Chloroflexus aurantiacus J-10-fl: one gene and its partner. The protein of the gene in region 1 interacts with the protein of each later gene in a pairwise test. Links are inferred from orthologs where the notes say so. Each region holds a gene or a part of one and is shown on either strand. Other genes may lie near its edges. The genes, in order: CAUR_RS08475 and sfsA.

Evidence for each region.
Region 2: the proteins of CAUR_RS08475 (region 1) and sfsA interact in binary tests that used the Escherichia coli proteins (3 or more experiments, as listed by UniProt). The link is inferred for Chloroflexus aurantiacus J-10-fl from one-to-one orthologs.

What each region holds. Positions count from the first base shown.
Region 1 is NC_010175.1:2,219,692-2,222,924, reverse strand. Bases 142-3,050 are described here. They hold CAUR_RS08475 (glutamate-5-semialdehyde dehydrogenase), read right to left. Parts: upstream 2,276-3,050; coding sequence 1,007-2,275; downstream 142-1,006. Other genes in these bases: CAUR_RS08470 (hypothetical protein), read right to left, coding at 2,268-2,603; CAUR_RS08480 (type 1 glutamine amidotransferase), read right to left, coding at 259-1,002; CAUR_RS08485 (hypothetical protein), read right to left, coding at 142-228. In the rest of the region: more of CAUR_RS08485, read right to left, coding at 1-141. UniProt on the Escherichia coli protein: Catalyzes the NADPH-dependent reduction of L-glutamate 5-phosphate into L-glutamate 5-semialdehyde and phosphate. The product spontaneously undergoes cyclization to form 1-pyrroline-5-carboxylate.
Region 2 is NC_010175.1:4,425,476-4,428,653, forward strand. What follows is about bases 97-2,950. They hold sfsA (DNA/RNA nuclease SfsA), read left to right. Parts: upstream 97-1,060; coding sequence 1,061-1,840; downstream 1,841-2,950. Other genes in these bases: CAUR_RS17305 (homoserine kinase), read right to left, coding at 97-926; CAUR_RS17315 (SGNH/GDSL hydrolase family protein), read right to left, coding at 1,857-2,579. Outside these bases: more of CAUR_RS17305, read right to left, coding at 1-96; CAUR_RS17320 (MFS transporter), read right to left, coding at 3,140-3,178. UniProt on the Escherichia coli protein: Binds to DNA non-specifically. Could be a regulatory factor involved in maltose metabolism.

The DNA of each region.
Region 1 (3,233 bases):
ACGTCCGGCGCGTCGAATCCGCTCGATGGTTGACCAGCGTGGGGGTACCGGTACACGGGTAGGTTGCATTCCCTGAGCGATGAGCCGCATCGAGTCGCGCCAGCGCGTCGGCAGGGTTACGGGCTGCTCACCCGGCTGGGCAGCCTCTTCCGTCAGGATGACCATGATCGCTGCCACTGCGGCTGCGGCCTCTTCCGCGGTTGGCGTGCCGGTGGTTGTGATCTGCATCGACATGCTCCTTCATCGTCTGAGGTTCGCTTAACGTGTCAATAAACGTTGTACCATTGCGCGCTGGGCTGCCAGTTCGCGCTCTGCCGGTAGCGGCGGTAAGACGTATTGGGAGCCGTACCGTCGGCGGAGGGCCAGCTCAATCAGGTGATCGGTCAGTTGGGGGTTTTTGGGCAACAGCGCGCCATGGAGGTAACAACCAAAGGTATTGCGATAGATCACCCCCCCTTTGCGATCCTGGCCATTGTCGCCGTAGCCGACCAGTACTCTGCCCAATGACTTGACGCCGGGGCCATGAAAGGTGCGGCCACTGTGGTTCTCAAAGCCAACCAACTGCCACGGCTCTGCCCCTAAATGCACTTCGATCACAATGTTGCCGATCATCCGCTGTTTGCCGGCTATGGTATGGACATCCAGCACACCCAGACCGGGTAGACGTTCACCGGTATGGGTCAAAAAGTAGTGACCGAGCAACTGATAGCCACCACAGATCGCCAGCACCACCAGGTCAGCTTCGATAGCTGCCCGCAACCCTGGCCCCTGCCGTTCAATCAGATCGCCTGTAATCAAAGCCTGCCCGCTATCCTGTCCGCCACCGAAGAAGGCCAGATCGACGGTTTGCCAGTCAATCGTGTCGCCGGGATTGACCGGAACAATTTCCAGCGCAATACCACGCCGCTGGCAACGCTGGCGCAACGCGATCACGTTGCCACGGTCGCCATACACATTCATATGTTCCGGGTAGAGATGGGCCAAACGCAGGGTTAGGTTCATACGTTCAGGCTCGCACCAGATAATCGCCTTCACCAATCCAGGTATAGGTCGTCAATTCCTGCAACCCCATCGGGCCACGTGCGTGCAGGCGATTGGTTGAAATTGCCACCTCGGCACCCAGACCAAACTGACCACCATCGTTGAAGCGCGTGCTGGCATTGACAAAGACAGCAGTGGCATCAACTTCACGGGTAAAGCGCTCAGCACTGATCGGATCGCCGGTCAGAATGGCTTCGGAATGACCGCCGTACAGAGCGATATGATCAAGTGCTTCATCAATGCTGCCTACAATCTTGATTGCAACGATCAAGGCCAGAAACTCGCAGCCAAAATCGGTTGGGCTGGCCGGTTTCAGGTTCCAGGCTTCGTGCCCAGGCGCATCGGCGAGGATGGCCAGGGCTTCCAGATCACAGCGCAACTCCACGCCGTGCTGAGCGAGGGCAGCGGCTACCAGCGGCAGAAAGGTCGATGCCGCCGCCCGATGCACCAGAAGCGTATCAAGTGCATTGCAGGCACCCGGACGTTGCACCTTGGCATTGACAATCACCGGTACAGCGCGGGCAAAGTCGGCACTCGGCTCAACATAGATATGGCTGACCCCCATTCCCCCAACAATCACCGGCACCGTCGCGTTTTCGACACAGAAACGGTGCAGACCGGCACCGCCGCGCGGGATAATCATATCAACGTAACGGTCGAGGCGTAGCAATTGCCGCACCAGTTCACGGTCGGGATCGATAATACTTTGCACAGCAAACGCCGGCAAACCGGCCTGTTCCAACGCCAGCGCAATCACCTCTGTTGTTGCCGCCACACTGCGCGCAATATCACTCCCACCACGCAAAATAACGGCATTACCGGCCTTCAGACAGAGCGACGCAATATCAACGGTCACATTTGGGCGGGCTTCGTAAATCGCACCGATCACCCCAATCGGCACCCGCCGTTTATAGAGGCGCAACCCGGACGGCAGTTCACGCCGATCAAAGATTTCACCAACTGGATCAGGCAAAGATGCCACTTGCCGACAATCGCCGGCAATCGCCGCCAGACGCGCCGGCGTCAGCAGCATGCGATCAACAATCGCCGGTGGCGTCCCACCCTTTTCTGCATCGGCGACATCGGCAGCGTTGGCAGCCAGAATCTTATCTTGTCTCGCCAGCAATCCATCAGCAATTGCGCACAGGGCTGCATTTTTCTGTTCAGTTGAGAGCTTCGCCAACGCACGAGCCGCCGTCTTTGCCCGGCGGCCAATTGCTTCCAGGTCAACCATCGTGCGATCCTCCCCGATCCTGCTCGTCATAGCGACGTCGTTCCGATTCCAGGTAGTCACGGGCGCGCTCGAAGCGGTCTGCCAGTTCACCGCGTTGATATGCCTGCCAGAGCAACCAGACCGCCGCCAGGGCCAAACTACCGCCAATGATCATCAGCGGCAAGAGCGCCCCTACGAAGAGGTTGGATGTTGCGACAACCACCATTGCGGCTGCGCCGAGCGCAAATGCCCATCGGCGACGCGATCCGACCGCACTGCGGCGGAATTGATCGATTAAGAGCAGGCCGATGACGAGCGCAACAACAACGCGAATAAGCTCAGGACTCATACCTTGATCCTACGGTCTTCTATTTTCAGCATTGTACCACGGACAACCCGCCCGGTGGTAAGCGTCAGGCTGATGTGAATGGGGATAGAATGAATGTGCTGGCGGCGATAGTATGAAGGTCGCCTTTGTAAATGCCCGTTACATCGACGCTCGTCGCCAATAGGCGAGAGTACTCTGCGCTGAACAACATCCGTTCACCGAGCGGTTTGACCGTGATTGCACTCGTGTCACCAAGATTTTCCAATCTTGACTGGCACTGGGGGCGGGAACCACGGGTGGCGGAAGGTGCCGCTGGCGTGCACTGGTTCAGGCGGTGAGCGCGCTGGAGGGGTGCGCTCCCAGGGTCTCACCCCCACCCTGACCCGCCCCCGCTGGGGGCGGGAACCATGGGTGGCAGATGGTTCGGCTGGTGCGCACTGGTTCGGAGTGGTAGTACCAAATCTGAAAAACACAATGCTTGATGGGCAGGTGCGTAGGGGCGGGTTTAGAACCCGCCCCTACGGAACCCGCTCCCCCGCAATCATCCAGATGACCCCACGGATCGTACCGGAGAAGACGGCCAGCGACGGATGCCCGCATAGTCGGGGTCGGGCAGTGATGCACTGTATCACGCAAGGTTTGATATGCTAC
Region 2 (3,178 bases), 2.2 Mb from region 1 along the record:
AGTTCCAAATGGTACTCAGGTTCAGCATCTGGTGTGCTGAGGGTACGCCGCAGGTTCCCCTGGAGCCAGACGACTTCGAGCATGACCGTGAGTGCGGCAGCTTCCTGGTGTGACAGGGGCGTGATTGCATTGTACGCATGGAGCAGCAGTCGAACCCGTTCGAGATCAAGTGGTGCGCGATATACCCCCCACGTTGACCAGCCTGGGGGTGGTGAGCCAATCGCCATATCTACCAGGGCATCAGCGACATCGACCAGGCGGGCATCGACACAGACCTGATCGTAGTCGATCAGCGCCGCTACTGCATCACCACGAAAGATAAGGTTGTCGCGATGCACATCACCGTGGATAAGCAGATGTGGGAGAGCGGTATAGGCTTCGTCACTCAGTTTATGGCACAAATCGGCGATCCGTCGTTCGTACCAGTGTAACGGGATGGTCAACTCACCCAGGATGTCACGCGTGATCAGGCGTTCGGTCAGACTACGTAGACTGGAAGGCAGGTAACGGGGCGTTAATGCAGGGGGGAGATCGGGAAAACCGGCAACCGCCCGGTGATAACTGGCCAGCACACGGCCAATATCGCTCAACTGTTGAGGGCGGGCAGGATTAAATTCGTCGCCGATGATAAAGATGCTCAGCTCGTAGACTCGGTCATTAACGATAACCATCGTCTCGCCATTGCGGGCCGGCAGGATACGTGGCGCCGGGAAACCGCGCTGGCGAAGCCAATCGAGCAACCGATGGCGAAATGTAATCGATTGAAGACCACTGACACGACGATTGCGACGGATCACAAAGCGGCCAACACTGGTTTCGATAAACGCTGTTTCATTGATCATCCCCCGGCCGGCAGCCCGTACCGACCGTAGCTCACCTACATCATAGTGGGCCAATACACGGGAAATCTCGTCGTGTGTCAGCATGGAGTAACCTCATCATAGTACACCGTTTCTATTCTACCATTGCGAGGAACGATCCTCGATGACTGCGTTGCATATTGTGATAGCATTCACTGGGAATGTGCATGATTTGATACAAGCCGTGTTATACTTAGGATATGGTGACAGGGCACGGAACAGGACATCACGGACAATCGCCAGTACGGGTTCCGCTTTCCAGTGGAGCGCCACTGGTTGAGGCGACGTTTGCCAGTCGTCCGAGCCAGTTTCTGGTCGAAGCCCAGATGGGTGGGCGAATGGTGCGTGCGCATCTCGCCGACCGGGGGCGATTAACCGATTTGCTAACACCAGGAGCGCGCCTGTTGCTCGCCTCACGCGAGGAAATTGGGCGGAAGACGGCATTTCAGGTGGTAGCAGTCTATCAGGATGGCGACCTGGTCTCGCTTGACACCCAATTACCCAATCGCCTGGTGGCGGCAGCATTGTCGCTCGGTGCGCTTCCCCAATTCGCGCGTTATTCGCGGGTACAGCGAGAAGTACAGCTTGGCCCGCATCGCATCGATTTTCGCTTAAGTGAAGGACTGGATACCTGTCTGCTGGAGGTCAAGTCGGTGACCCGGCTGGTTGATGGGATTGCCGTCTTTCCCGACGCACCGACTGAGCGTGGGGGGCGCCATCTGGAGCTACTGATCAATGCTGCCCGGAATGGTCAGCGGGCGGCTGTAGTGTTCATCATTCAACGCTCGCGTGGTTGCGCATTTGCCCCCGATGTGACCGTTGATCCGGCGTTCAGCCGGTCGTTACGAGAAGCACGCTCGGTTGGTGTTGAGATATACGCCTACCGTTGCCCGGTCGATCCGTCTGGTATCACGCTGGGCCAGGAGGTGCCGGTCTTCGCCTCGTTTGCAGCCGTACCGTTCGAGCTGCGGCAACACTGATGAAGCCGTGTTGCACTCACTCCAGTTCGCGCAAGAGCGTGACCAACCGCTCATTCAACAACCTGTACCCCGCTGCATTGATGTGAAGCAGATCATCACGAAACGGCTCAGCCACATACCCCGTTTCATCGGCCAGGATCGCTGCACTGTCGAAGATAATGACATCTGGGGCTGCCATAGCATGGATTGCCTGATTGACGCGGGTAATCGCCGCCGTGATCCGACTGGTTGATGGATCGAGCCGTTCAAGCGCATTTGGGCCAAGGGGAAAGATGGTGGTCAGGATAACCCGACTGCCATCATTGCGGGCGAGGGTCAGCATCTCGCGCAGATTGGCAATAGTTGCCTGCGTAATCGCCTCGCTGTCATCGTCGTCGTCCAGAATTGCCAGCGCCGCCAGATCATTGACACCGACCTGCATAATCACCAGTTCTGGCTTGAGCGGACTAACATGGAGCCGGTAGCGCAGGCGCGCCTGGGCGCTAGTATGGCCGGGAACACCGCGGTTGACCATCGTAAAGCCGTCCGGTGGTGGCCATGCTGCGGCTCGCGAGTCACCGAACATCACGATACGCGCTGATGGCGAGCGATCATTGCTGATAGCGGTCAAACCCAGCGGATCAAGCCGAGTCAGATGAAACAGCCGTTCAAAATGACGGGCGCGCTGCCAGGCCAGCAATCCCCCTAGACAGACTACCCCCAGCACAGCGAGCCAGATAAGCCAGAGCCAACGTGTCAATTGCGAGCCTCCGAAGTCGTCATCATCTTTGCGTACTGCACAATCTTTTTTACCACAACAAATACTGAAACGCACGTGCAAGAACCGGAGGTTGGGAAATGCACCGTAGAGTGGGGAGTGGTGATGGGCGTTCTCGATACTGGTTCCCGCTCACCGCAATCCCGCCCCCCTCCCGACCTCCCCTGCTGGGGGGAGGCAAACTCCCGCCCCCAGCGGGGGCGGGCCGGGGTGGGAGTGTGTCTCCTTACCTCACCCCCCAGCCCCCGCTCCTCTCCCTTGGCAGGAGAGGAGCGGGGGAGTAGTGATGGGCGTGCTCGATACTGGTTCCCGATCACCTTAATCCCGCCCCCCTCCCGACCTCCCCCCGCTGGGGGGAGGCAAACTCCCGCCCCCGGACACGCGCCTGCACACGGGCTATGCAGTATCCAAGGTATGGGTAATGTGCGCCGGAGGCGCGCGCTCCCAGCTCCCGGATGGGGAGCACGCTCCCCCCACTCCCCACTCCCCACTCCCCACTCCCCACTCCCCACGCCACCAATGCTTGCCGCGACGTTACCTGCTCAGCGGGGTGCCACCACCAGTGCAGGTAGCCGGGCGGC